One region of the Pseudoxanthomonas sp. CCNWLW251 genome, then DNA from elsewhere that is predicted to be linked to it. Evidence: riboswitches for the same ligand, from Rfam matches in the RefSeq annotation. Region 1 holds a riboswitch; the other holds the start of a gene.

The links. Region 1 has a riboswitch for cobalamin ahead of metE (5-methyltetrahydropteroyltriglutamate--homocysteine S-methyltransferase). Riboswitches for the same ligand answer to the same signal wherever they lie in the genome.
Region 2: another riboswitch for cobalamin. It lies ahead of btuB (TonB-dependent vitamin B12 receptor); the one in region 1 lies ahead of metE (5-methyltetrahydropteroyltriglutamate--homocysteine S-methyltransferase).

What each region holds. Positions count from the first base shown of each region.
Region 1 is NZ_JBBEGA010000006.1:171,998-178,697, reverse strand. Features, by position in the region: gene WBN46_RS18740 (ribonucleotide-diphosphate reductase subunit beta) at 140-1,159, shown strand; gene WBN46_RS18735 (acyl-CoA thioesterase) at 1,382-1,798, shown strand; gene WBN46_RS18730 (hypothetical protein) at 1,811-2,344, opposite strand; gene metE (5-methyltetrahydropteroyltriglutamate--homocysteine S-methyltransferase) at 2,513-4,804, opposite strand; cobalamin riboswitch at 5,003-5,237, opposite strand; gene WBN46_RS18720 (serine hydrolase domain-containing protein) at 5,345-6,607, shown strand; gene WBN46_RS18715 (linear amide C-N hydrolase) at 6,608-6,700, opposite strand, start outside.
Region 2 is NZ_JBBEGA010000005.1:41,238-47,937, reverse strand. Features, by position in the region: gene dinB (DNA polymerase IV) at 1-242, shown strand, start outside; gene btuB (TonB-dependent vitamin B12 receptor) at 449-2,335, opposite strand; cobalamin riboswitch at 2,460-2,677, opposite strand; gene WBN46_RS16760 (TfoX/Sxy family protein) at 2,798-3,169, opposite strand; gene WBN46_RS16755 (GAF domain-containing protein) at 3,166-3,651, opposite strand; gene WBN46_RS16750 (TMEM175 family protein) at 3,731-4,465, shown strand; gene bioD (dethiobiotin synthase) at 4,458-5,138, shown strand; gene WBN46_RS16740 (phasin family protein) at 5,317-5,709, opposite strand; gene queD (6-carboxytetrahydropterin synthase QueD) at 5,865-6,221, opposite strand; partial or broken gene WBN46_RS16730 (DEAD/DEAH box helicase) at 6,363-6,700, opposite strand, start outside.

The DNA.
Region 1 (6,700 bases):
GACGGCAAACCACCACAGGCTCGGCCGAAACCTTCGCTGCTCTTTCCGCTCCAGCAAACGAACGCCTAACGGCTTCGTTCGCCCCCATCCCAGCCTTCCCCCGCACGCGGGGGAAGGAGCAGAACAGGAACACCGCACCATGTCCGCACACCCCAAGCAGATGCTGCTAGACCCCGGTTTCGAACTGACGCTGCGCCCGATGCGCTACCCGCAGTTCTATGACATGTACCGCGACGCCATCAAGAACACGTGGACGGTGGAGGAGATCAACTTCCAGATCGACATCACCGACCTGCATTCGAAGATGACGCCGGCCGACCGCCACCTGATCCACCGGCTGGTCGCCTTCTTCGCCACCGGCGATTCCATCGTCTCGAATAACCTGGTGTTGAACCTGTACCAGCACCTCAACGCGCCGGAAGCGCGCATGTACCTGTCAAGGCAGCTCTACGAAGAAGCACTGCACGTGCAGTTCTACCTGACCCTGCTGGACAACTACCTGCCCGACCCGTCGGAGCGCTTCAAGGCGTTCGCCGCGGTGGAGAACATTCCGGCGATCAAGAAGAAGGCCGACTTCTGCTTCAAGTGGATCGACAGCATTCAGGACCTGCGCCGCATCGAGACACGCGACCAGCGCCGCCAGTTCCTGCTCAACCAGATCTGCTTCGCCGCGTGCATCGAGGGCCTGTTCTTCTTCGCCGCGTTCGCCTACGTGTACTACTTCCGCTCGCGCGGCCTGCTGCCGGGCCTGGCATCCGGCACCAACTGGGTGTTCCGCGACGAGAGCTGCCACATGGAGTTCGCGTTCGAGTGCGTGCGGACCGTGCGCGAGGAAGAGCCCGACCTGTTCGACGACGTCATGCAGCAGCAGGTGTACGACATGCTTGAAGAGGCGATCGAGTGCGAAGTGCAGTTCGCCGAGGACGTGCTGTCCGGCGGCGTGGCCGGCATCTCCACCCGTGATATGCGCCAGTACCTGCAGCATTGCGCCGACCAGCACTTCGCCAAGCTCGGCATGGACAAGAAGTACAACGTGCGCAACCCGCTGCCCTTCATGGAACTGCAGGACGTGCAGGAGCTGACCAACTTCTTCGAACGCCGGGTGTCGGCCTACCAGTTGGGCGTGCAGGGCGAGGTGGGCTTCGACCACGCGTTCTAGCGCAGGCCCCTTGCAGGAGCGACGTGAGTCGCGACCGCACGAATGACGGGGCCTGGCCTCCGATCACTTCAAGGCAACCCAAACAGGCGGCCGCCGTCATCCCTGACGCTGCAGGGCCGGAGAGGGATTCATTGCCGCGGTCGCGACTCACGTCGCTCCCACACCAGCACAACATCCGGCGCGCTATGCTGCTGTCGGGAGCACGCGAACCGGAGCACCACCATGACTGAACTGGCCAACGCCGAAGTGCGTCCCCTCGAGGCGCGCCTGCTGCACATGGTCTTCCCCGACCACACCAACCACCTGGGCACGCTGTTCGGCGGCCAGGCGCTGGCGTGGATGGACATGTCGGCCTTCATCGTCGCCTCGCGCTATGCGCGCAGCACCGTGGTCACCGCACGCTCGGAGCAGGTGGACTTCAACCAGCCGATCCACAAGGGCGACCTGGTGGAAGTGGTGGCGCGCGTGGTGAAGGTCGGCCGCAGCTCGATGAACGTGGACGTGGAAGTCATCACCGAGAACCTGCTGACCGGCGAACGCAAGCTGTGCACGCGCGGCCACTTCGTGATGATCGCGCTGGATCCACTGGGCCGGCCGACGCCGGCACCGCCGTTGCCCCCCGCGATTGCGCAGGACTGACCGCCGCGACGTTCAGAGGGTGGACGTGGTCTCGTTGCCCGCCTGCGCCAGGATGCGTTCGGCCTCGCGCTTCTGCTCTGCGGACAGCGCGTGCACGACCACGGCGGAGTCGCCCTCCCGCAGCGCATCGAGCACTTTCATCACGTAGGGATCGTGATCGGGTCGCAAGGTGACCAGCCCGCCGACCATCAGGCCGGCGATGCCGCCGAAGAACGCCAGCGCCGCCAGCGACAGCCACGGCGATTGCGTGATCATCGGCACCGCCTGCATGCGCAGCACGGCGTAGGCAAGTATGCCGGCAAGCGCACCCATGGCACCCAGCTTGGCGTGCGACCAGAGCATGGTGCGATAGATGCCGTGGCTTTCAGGCTCCAGCATGCGGCCCGGCTTCGTATCGCCGGGTGTGAGGACCTGGACCTGGCTCGCCGGCAGGCCCATCGCCTCACGCACGCGCGCCGCCTGCAGGCGCGCCACCGCCACGCTCGGACAGATGGCCGCCACCTTGCTGTTGGAAACCTCTTCGGTGAAGAACACGGATCCGGTCATGACGACGGCTCCCGGTGGGGGTGTAAGCCCACCGTGATGCCGGCGGCGTTGGCGAAGGGTGAAACCCGTGTGCAGCCGATGTTGCGCGCCTGCCGGTGTTCACGCTGGGCCATGCGCGCGAACGCGCCCCTGCGCGATGCCCCGCGCCACGCGGGGCATCCGCTTCCCCTACGCCGCGCGAACCTCCCCCTGGCGCACGGCTCGTGCCGCTTCGACCATGCGCTCCAGAGCCGTGCGTACCTCCGGCCAGCCCCGCGTTTTCAGGCCGCAATCGGGATTGACCCAGATCTGCTCCGGCGCCAGCACCGCACGCGCTTTCTCAAGCAAGCCGATCATCTCGCCGACCGAGGGAATGCGCGGCGAATGGATGTCGTACACGCCCGGCCCGATGTCGTTGGGATAGCGGAACTTCACGAAGGCATCCAGCAGCTCCATGCGCGAGCGCGAGGTTTCGATGGAGATCACGTCGGCGTCCATCGCCGCAACGGCGTCCATGATGTCGTTGAACTCGGAATAGCACATGTGCGTGTGCACCTGGGTGTCGTCGGCCACGCCGGCGGCGGTGATGCGGAAACACTCCACTGCCCAGTCGAGGTATGAAGACCAGTCGGCGCGCCGTAGCGGCAGGCCTTCGCGCAGTGCAGGCTCGTCGATCTGGATGACGCAGATGCCGGCCGCTTCCAGATCCAGCACTTCGTCGCGCAGCGCCAGCGCGATCTGCCGGCAGGTCTGCGCGCGGGACTGGTCGTCGCGGACGAAGGACCACTGCAGCACCGTCACCGGGCCGGTCAGCATGCCCTTCATCGGCCGGTCGGTCAGCGACTGCGCGTACTGCGACCAGCGCACCGTCATCGGCGCCGGGCGCTGTACGTCGCCGTAGATCACCGGCGGCTTCACGCAGCGCGAGCCGTAGCTCTGCACCCAGCCATTGCGGGTGAAGGCGAAGCCTTCCAGCTGTTCGCCGAAGTATTCCACCATGTCGTTGCGCTCGAACTCGCCATGCACCAGCACGTCGATGCCGATCTCTTCCTGGAAGCGCACGCAGCGCCCGGTTTCCTCGCGCAGGAAGGTGTCGTAGTCCGCGTCGGACAGCCTGCCACTCTTGTGCCTGGCCCGTGCTTCGCGCACCTGGTGCGTCTGCGGGAACGAGCCGATGGTGGTGGTGGGGAAGTCCGGCAATCCGAAGCGCGCCGCCTGCGCGGCACGGCGTTGCGGGTAAGGCGAATCGCGATGGATGTCGGCGACGTCCGTCGATGCCAGGCGCGCCGCCACTGCGGGACGATGCACGCGCGCCGAATGCCGGCGCGATTCGATCCGGTCGCGGGCGATGGCCAGGCCCGGTTCCGCCGCGCGCGGATCGCGCAGGGCATCGGACAGCAGGCGCAGTTCTTCGATCTTCTGGCGCGCGAAGGCCAGCCACGATCGCAGGTCGGAAGGCAACGCCTTCTCGCCGGCCACGTCGACCGGCACGTGCAGCAGCGAACACGACGGCGACAACCACAACGCGATGTCGCCGACATGGCCCTGCGCGTACTTCGCCAGGATCAACGCGTTGTCCAGGTTCGTGCGCCAGATGTTGCGGCCGTCCACCAGCCCCGCCGACAGCACGCGGCCCTTCGGCAGATGCTTCAACACCTCGTCCAGTTGCTCCTTGCCGCGCACCAGGTCGACATGCAGGCCATCCACCGGCAGCGCGCACGCGAGCGGCAGGTTGTCGCCGAGGCGGCCGAAGTAGGTCGCCAGCAGCAGCGACGGCCGCGCCCCTTTCGCCAGCGTGGCATAGGCCTGCACATAGGCGGCGCGCGCGGCATCATCCAGGTCCAATACCAAGCAGGGTTCGTCCATCTGCACCCAGTCCGCCCCTGCGTCGTGCAGCCTGGCCAGCAGCGCCGCGTACACCGGCAGCAATGCTTCCAGCAGCGCGAGACGATCGCTGCCATCCACCGTCTTGGCCAACAGCAGGAAACTCACCGGCCCCAGCAGCACGGGCCGCGCGGCATGGCCGGCGGCGCGCGCTTCCAGGAATTCCGCCACCGGCTTGTCGCCACGCAGGCGGAAGGTCTGGCCGGCGTGCAGCTCCGGCACCAGGTAGTGGTAGTTGGTGTCGAACCATTTGGTCATCTCCAGCGCGCGCAGGTCGGCACCGCCGTCCTGCACGCCGCGCGCGAGTGCGAAATAGCCGGCCAGCGGATCGGCGTCGGCCAGCGCGCGGTAGGCGTCCGGGATGGCATCGAACAGGAAGGCGGTGTCCAGCACGTGGTCGTACAGCGCGAAGTCGTTGCACGGCACGACATCGGCGCCGGCCTCGCGCTGCAGTTGCCAGTGGCGATGGCGCAGGTCGCGCGCGGTGCGCTGGAGGTCGTCGGCGGTGCTTTCGCCACGCCAGTAGCTTTCCAGGGCGGATTTCAGTTCGCGCTTCACGCCGATGCGCGGGAAGCCGAGGGTGGTAACGGTGGTCATGGTGCGTGTCCTCATGCGGTAGCGGATGAGGAACGAAGGAACCGCGCGCCAGGCCAGGGCCCGCCACGCCAGCGACCTTCGCCCCCGCGGGCGAGCCGGAGTGCCGAAGTCGGGCGCAGGAGGACGCATCCGGGCAGGCGCGCACGGACACGGGCTCCGGCCACCTCCCCTCGGAAGCTCCAGGTCAGTCGGAGGACGGTCGTGTCCTCCGGCCAGGGCAGGTCTTCGGGCTCATGGACGGGCGCGGGTGCGCTGGCCTACTTCCCGCCGCTTCCCGGTCCGCGAGGACCAGTGCTGTTGGCGAGGTTCGTTTCCAAATACCGCTGCGGGGCAGCGCCGGAATAGGCCCATGGAACAGGCCGCACCGGCTTCCCTTTTAATTCCATCGCTATATCTGGATAAAGCGATGGAAACCTTGGCGATGGGCAAAGTACCCCCGGCATGGTGGTACGTCAAGTGCAGCCATGACGATCTTGCGGCGGGGTTTGCGGTCGCTCGTTCGTCCACCTCCATGACGCCACGATCTTCAACCAGGCCCGCATGAATCATCCCTCCCTGCCATCCCCCCCGCGCCGCCGCTGGCTGAAGACCGCCGCCCTGTCCACCCTGGCGGCCGCGACCTGGCCGCAGGTCACCCGCGCCGCCGCCTGCGACGATGCTGCCGGCTGGATCCCGCCCGATCCTTTCCTCGCCGACCTGCCGCGCCTGATGCAGGCATTGCGTGTCCCGGCCATCGGCCTGGCGGTGGTGGAACGCGGCGAGGTGGTGTGGTCACGCAACCTCGGGGTATCGAATGCGCAGACGCGTACGCCGGTGGCGGACGACACGCTGTTCGAGGATGCCTCGCTCAGCAAGCCCGTGTTCGCCTACCTGGTGCTGCAACTGGCGGACCAGGGCGTGATCGATCTTGACGCGCCGCTGGTGCGTTACCGGCGGATGGACTACCTGGCCGATCATCCCTGGGTGGACCTGGTCACCGCGCGCGACGTGCTGCGCCATTCCACCGGCATGCCGAACTGGCGCAAGGATCCGGCGAACGAAAAACTGGTGCCCGCAGTGAAGCCCGGCACGCGTATCGACTATTCGGGCGAGGCGATCTTCTGGCTGCAACTGGTGGTGGAGACGCTGACCGGCGAGAGCCTGGACGAGTCCATGCACCGCCTGTTGTTCGGTCCGGCCGGCATGCGCGACAGCAGCTACACGTGGAGCGCGGACCTCGCCGCGCGTTCGGTCCATGGCCATCGTGCCGTCGAGGACGAAGAGCCCGGCATGCCGCCGCAGATGCTGCGCGAACAGTGGAGCGCAGCGCAGGTCATCGCCGGTCGCTGGGGCAGGCCGCTGTCCGCGTGGCGTTACGAAGACGCCGCGCGTGCACTGCCACTCGTGCAGGCGATCACGCCGAAGGGCCTGGTGAACTGGCCCGGCGACATCCTGGCCAATGCCGCGGCCAGCCTGCGCACCACGCCGACGGACTACGCCCGCTTCATGGCGCTGATGGTGCGTACGCCGCGCGCGCCCTGGCAGATCAGCGAGGCCACGCGCACGGCGATGCTGACGAAGCAGATCGACGTGCCCGGCCGCTGGACCGACAAGGGCCTGGGCTGGAACCTGGAAGCCACGCCGCGCGGGCCCGTGTTCTACCACTCGGGCAGCAATGGCGGCATCTTCAAGAACTTCGCCCTGGGCGATCTTGCCGGCCAGCGCGCGCTGGTGGCGCTGACCAATGGCGGCAGCGGCAACGTGCTGTACCGGCGCGTGGTGCGCGCGGCCACCGGTCACGATCTGCTGGCGTTCGACCTCTGACTACAGGCCCAGGAACTCGAACGGCTCCGCCGGCCTGAAGTCCTTCACCGCGTTGCCGGCGAACACGTTGCGCTGGTCAGGGCCCAGGTCCAG
Region 2 (6,700 bases), on a different contig from region 1:
TGGGCCGCACGGTGGTACTGAAGCTCAAGACCTCGCAGTTCCGCATCCTGACCCGCAGCTTCACGCCGGAGTCGCCTGCATCCTCCGCGCAGGAGTTCATCGATATCGCGCTGGCATTGCGCGAGCGCGTGGACCTGCCTGCTGCGACTCGGTACCGCTTGGTCGGCGTAGGCCTTTCCGGGTTCCGCGATCGTGAGGAGTTGGGAGTACAGGCGAGCCTGTTCGATGTGATGGACGTGTAGCGCAGGGTCATGCAGCGTGCCAGTCGAAGGCGGGGTCTTCGTTGCGCTCGAAGCATCGCAGGTGCGAGGCCATCGCGTTCTGCAGACGCGTGCGCGGTCCGGCGTCGGGCTGGTACAGCGTGGTCCGCAGTCTTGTGGCCGCGGGGACGAAGCGGCAAAGCCGGCAACGGAGCAGTCCATTGCCGGCCTTCCCTCGGGCGTACGACTCAGTCGCGCGCGCTGTAGCGCAGGCTCAGGCCGTACTCACGACCGGGCTGGTTGTACCAGGCGATCGTTTCGTACTGGCGGTCGAACACGTTGCTGGCGCGTGCCTGTAGCGACCACTCGTCCGTGATTGCGTACTCCAGGCGCAGGTCCAGCGTGCCGTAGCCGGCCAGTCGAACGCTGTTGGCAGCGTTGTCGTAGCGGTGGCTGGCGCCATTGGCGGTCAGGCCGACGCGGAAGCCGCCGAAGGCACGGTCCACATCCACGCGTGCCGTGTTGCGTGCGCGGCGCGCCAGCAGGTTGTCGTAGTTCAGGCCGGCGGTGTGGTTGCGCGGATCGACATGGCTCACCTGGGCGGCGATGTCGAAGCCGGCCAGCGTCATTGTGCCGGTCAGTTCGGCACCGCGGATGCGCGCTTCTTCGGTATTCGCCGGCAGCCAGTTGCTGTCAAGCGCAATGAGGTCGTCGATACGCGTCTCGTAGACGTTGAACGACCAGTTCCAGTTGTCGGCGTACTGCGCCAGGCCGATGTCCAGGGTCTTCGAACGTTCGGGCTCGAGGAACTCGTTGCCGGAGAACGGGTAGTACAGGTCGTTGAACGTGGGCGCCTTGAAACCGGTGCCGGCGGTGACGCTGAGCTTGAAGCCGCTGCCGAATCCGAGACCCCAGCCGAGGCTCCCGGTCACATGGTTGCCGAACTGGTCGTTGTCGTCGTTGCGCACGCTGGCTTGCACCTGCTGCGCGCCGAAGCGTCCCTGATACTCGACGAAGACGCCGGTGTTGTCGCGGCTTTCGATCGGCGTCAGGGCGCTGTCGGCAAAGGTCACCGTGCTGGTGACCTCGTCGCGCTGCCAGTCTGCGCCGGCGGTCAGCAGGTGCCGGTCAGCGAAGACGAAGTCGCCCTGCAGCGAGGCGGTGTCGCGCCGAGTGTCGAACGTGCTGACGAAGGTGCGTGTGCCGGCGGCGGCATCGGCGAAATGGTTGTCCGACTTGTCGGAGGCGCGGCCGACTTGCGCGGTGAGCGTGGTGGCGGCGGAAGGCTTCCACGTCAGCTTGCTGCCGAGCACTTGCTGCACGTTGTCGGCCTCGTTGCCACCGAAGATGCTGCCATCGAACTCGTTGAAGGCATCGGCGTTCAATGCGTGGCCTTCCAGCGTCAGCGCATCGGTCAGCCTGTAGCCGCCGCGCACGTTGAGCGAGACGTTGCGGTAGCCGTCATCGTCTGGCTCGTCGGTGAAGCAGCCCTGGAAGACCGGAAAGCCGGCGCCACGACAGGCGTTGGTGCCGTCGGTTTCCTGGTACGCGGCATTGGCGCCGATCCAGCCACGTTCCCCGCCATAAGCGAAGCCGCCGCTGGCTTCGCGCAGATTGTTGCTGCCACCGCCGACACGCAGTTCGCGCGACAGGCCCTTGCCGCCGCGACGGGTGAAGATCTGGATCACGCCGCCGATCGCCTCCGAGCCGTACAGGCTGGAGCGTGGGCCACGCACGATCTCGATGCGCTCGATCTGGTCCACCGGCAAGTCCTGGAACGACGCCAGTCCCGCGGTTGCCGAGCCGATGCGGATGCCATCCACCAGTACCAGCACGTGGTCGGATTCGGTGCCGCGGATGTTGATCGTGCTCAGCTTGCCCAGGCCGCCCTGGTTGGTGAAGCCGATGCCGGCACGGCCCTTGAGCAGATCGATCAGCGAGCGCGACTGGCTGCGTTCGATGTCCGCGCGCGCGATGACCTGCACCGGCGCCAGGCTGTCGCGCACGGCCACATCGGTGCGGGTGCCGGTGACGACGACTTCGTCCAAGTCAGTGGCGTCCTGCGCCTGCGCCGCGAACGGCAGCGCCAATGCGACCGCGAGGGCCAGGTGGGAAAGGGGAAAACGGCTGTACATCGGATTCAACTCCATCGCGCGCCCCGCGCGCATTCTTCGGCGTGGAGTTGCGACGGGGAAGGGAGCGTTGCGGACAGCGCAGCAGACAGGCAGCGGCGCGGCACGCCGCGACGCCCTCCGCATCGCAACCAGTGGACTCCCAGGCCGGTCTCCGGGCTTGCGAACGAGTGCAGGGCACTCCGCCTTGGCGCCTTCCCATGCAATGCACAGTGGCCGATGCCGCGGCTGTTGTTCGCCTACCGTTGCGGGGGCAGCGCCGGAATGCCGCGTATCGCGGGTCACCGGCTTCCCGTTTCAACCCGGGCGTGGAAGCCGCGGGTCACCTGAAAGCGCGCGCAGTATACGGGAAGCCCGCGCGTTCCTGCCCGCACAGGTGCAGGAGGGGCTTCAGTCCCGATGCTCTTCTGGCAGCCCCTGACGCAGTGGCTGAAAAGCATCGGGGCTGAAGCCCTCGTGGAGGAATCAGTCGTCGCCGCCTGGCGAGTCGAACAGGTTGAGCGGAGGGCCCGTGTCTTCTTCGCGCTCGGTGTGCGTCGTGGTCACCGGGCCTGCTGCGGGTCGGCCGCGCGGCGGCGGCAGCAGGGCGGCCGCCGCGTCGTAGGCCACCAGCAATGCGCTGCGGCGATCCTCGGGCAGCTGCTGCCAGTGGCAATCCAGCAGGGCGCCTTCCAGCGCATAGAGCAGGTTGAGGCTGGGCCGGAACCCCGCGCGCTTGACCCGTATGAAGGCTTCCACCGCGCCGACGCCCTCCAGGTCCTCCTGCGTGCGCAGGCCGACCTGGCGCAGCCAGGCGGCGGACTTGGGGCCGATGTTGCGCAGCTTGGTGCCTGTCATGTCAGCGAATCCACGAAGATGGCGGCGATGCGTTCCATGCCCGCCTGGTCGTCGGCATCGAAGCGCGCCAGGCGTGGGCTGTCCAGGTCGAGCACGCCGACCAGTTCGTCCCCTTTTACCAGCGGTACCACCAACTCCGAGCGTGAAGCGGAATCGCAGGCGATGTGGCCCGGGAAGGCCTCCACATCGTCCACGCGCTGGGTCTGGCGGGTGCGTGCGGCGGCTCCGCAGACCCCCTTGTCCAACGGGATCCGCACGCAGGCTGGTAAGCCTTGGAACGGGCCAACGACCAATTCCCGGCCATCGAAGAAGTAGAAGCCGGCCCAGTTGAAGTCCGGCAGGGCGTGGTAGAGCAGTGCGGCCAGGTTGGCGGCATTGGCGATCCGGTCCGGTTCGCCGGCCAGCAGGGCACGGGCCTGCGCGGCCAGCTGTGCGTATTGTTCCGGCTTGCTGCCGGTGAGCGTCTGGGAGGCGAATGACATGGCGTCGATTCTACTCCCGCGTCCTGCGGGACGGCCCGATATGATGCGTCCCATCCGCATGGGCTGACGGGGGCGACAGGTGGGCGCGAATGCACGCGATGAAGAAGAAGCGGGTTGGCGTGGCCATGGCGTGACGCGGCTGGAGGCATTCGTCGATGCGGCGTTCGCGTTCGCGGTCACTTTGCTGGTCATCTCGGTGGAGCGCATTCCTGACAGCATCGGCGGCGTACTGCAGGCGCTGAAGAACATACCGGCGTTCGCCGCCAGCTTCGCGATGGTGGCGATGTTCTGGTACGCGCATGTGCGCTGGAGCCGGCGCTATCGGCTGGGCACCGTCCCGGCCACGCTGCTCAGCCTGTTGCTGGTGTTCCTGGTGCTGGTCTACGTGTATCCGCTGCGGCTGCTGCTGGGTACGTTCTTCGGATGGATCACGGGCGGGTGGCTGCCGATGCCGCTGTCCGACGCCAACGGTCCGCGTCCGCTGGCCTTCATGTTCATTTTCTACGGGCTCGCGTTCGCGTCGATGTCCGCCTGCGTAGGCGGTCTGTATGCGCTCGCATGGCGCGCGCGTGGCCGGTTGCGGCTGGACGGCGATGCCGCAGCCAACGCAGCTGGGGAAGTCGCATCCCACGCCTATTTCGTTCTCGTCAGCCTGGTGTCGGTGCTGATCGCGCTGCTGCTGACCGAGCACTCGCGGTCGTGGCAGGTCGCATTGCCGGGCAGCGTGTATTTCCTGCTTTCGTTCACCGGCCTGGTGCATGTGCGTGGCCAGCGCTGGGGCGCGCGCCGCTGGCCGGAGCGCGCAGATGGATAGGCCGATGGACCGGCTGTTCGTCACCGGTACCGACACCGGCGTCGGCAAGACCGTCGCCAGTGCCGCCTTGTTGCATGCATTCCGCGCGCGCGGGTTGCGCGCGGTCGGCATGAAGCCGGTTGCCAGCGGCTGTACCCTCACGCCGGCCGGCTGGCGCAACGACGATGCACTGGCCCTGCAGGCGGCGAGCGATCCCGTGCCGCCGTACGAGGACCTCAATCCGTATGCGCTGCCCGCTCCGCTGGCGCCGGAGATCGCGGCCCGCGATGCAGGCGTGGACGTCCAACTGGGGGTGCTGGTTTCAGCGTTCGAGCGCCTGCATCCGCTGGCTGATCTGGTACTGGTGGAAGGCGTTGGCGGCTGGGCCGCGCCGCTGACGGCGACGCTCGATCAACGGCACCTCGTCGAGGAACTGCGCCTGCCGGTGGTGCTGGTGGTGGGGATGCGGCTCGGCTGCATCAACCATGCACGGCTCAGTGCGCGCGCCATCCAGGACGACGGGGCACGGTTGGTGGGCTGGATAGCGAACGAGGTCGATCCGGAGATGGAACGCCGGGACGAGAACTTCGCCCTGCTGTCCGCGCGCATGCCGGTGCCGTGCTGGGGGAGGTTGCCACATGCGCCGGACATCGACGCCAGGCAGCTCAGCCGGCATATCGCGATTTCCCTGTAGGAGGGCCTTCAGGCCCGACAGGCGTTGCCGGAAAAGCATCGGGCCTGAAGGCCCTCCTGCAAGTACCTGGGTGCGCGGGCAATAAAAAACCCGGCAGCGTGGGGGCTGCCGGGTCGGCTGCGCGGAGGGAGGGGGAGCCGCGCAATAAACGTTGGACGCGCAGGTCCTGGGGCGGGTCTTACTTGCCTTTGGCGGCCTTGGTCGCCTTGGCCACGGAGGCCTGGACGTTGTCGGTCGCGGTCTCGAACTGGGTCTTCACCAGCTGGCCGAAGGCCTCACCGGTCTTCAGGCCCAGGCCGAACACTTCCTGGCTGGCGGCGACGACGCGCTCGGCGTTGTCCTTGGCCACCTGCATGCCCTTCGGCCACAGGGTCTTGTAGCCTTCGAGGTCGCGGGTTTCAGCCAGCTCGCCGAAGAAGGCGGTGGTGGCGTCGATATTCTTTTCGAAGGTCTTCAGCTGCACGCCGAACACGGTCTCGGCGCTTTCCAGGGCCAGACGGTTGGCGCGCGAGGCAGCGGCGGCGAACTGGTGCGTGAACTGGCTGAAGCTTTCGTTGAATTGCGTGGTCATGGCGTGCTCCTGAAAGGGGATTCCCATCTGTTGCGACGCAGCATAGACATATCCATGTTGCAGTGCAATAAGTGGCGTATGGAAATCCGACGAACGGTCAGGAGCCGTTAAAAATCAAACGCTTGTATGTAGTGGTATGAAACCGGTTTCTTGCCTCAGGGGCCCGTATAGCGGCACCCGGACGTGCAGGTTTCATGCACCACGATGGCGCTCAGCAGCGGCAGCACCGGTTTGGTCTGGTCCCAGATCCACTTCGCGAGCTGCTCGCTGGTCGGGTTGTCCAGGCCGGGGATGTCGTTGAGATAGTGGTGGTCCAGCCGGTCGTAGATCGGCTGGAAGGCCGCCTTCACGTCGGCGAAGTCCATCACCCAGCCAGCGTGCGGATCGACCGGGCCGGAGAGATGCAGTTCGATGCGGAACGAATGTCCGTGCAGGCGCGCGCACTTGTGCCCGTCCGGCACGTGCGGCAGCCGGTGCGCGGCTTCCACGGTGAAGACCTTGAAGATATCCATGCGACGATTCTAGAGGGCGTGGCAACCAGCGTGCGGCGCCGGTGAGGGCGCCGCACGATCGACTCAACGGGCAGGGCGTGCCTGGCTAGGGCGCGCACCGCCGGGGCGGCGGTCGCCTTCGCGACGCGGGCCACTGCTGTGCTTCTTCGGGCCGGCGTGGGCGTGGCGCGGGGCCTCGCTGTGCGGGCGGCGCGCATGCTTCTGCGGGCCGTTGCGGCGCGGGGTGCGCTCGCCGGCGGGCTGTTCGGCCTTGCCCGGCGCACTGTTGCCCCAGCGGATCGGCGTCTGCGGCTCGAAGCCCGGCACGTCGCGCAGGTCCACGTCGCGGCCGAGCATGCGCACGATGGCGCGCAGGTACTTGGCTTCATCCTGCGCCACCAGCGAGATCGCCTCGCCCGTCGAGCCGTTGCGGCCGGTGCGGCCGATACGGTGCACGTAGTCCTCGGCCACCATCGGCAGGTCGAAGTTGATCACCTGCG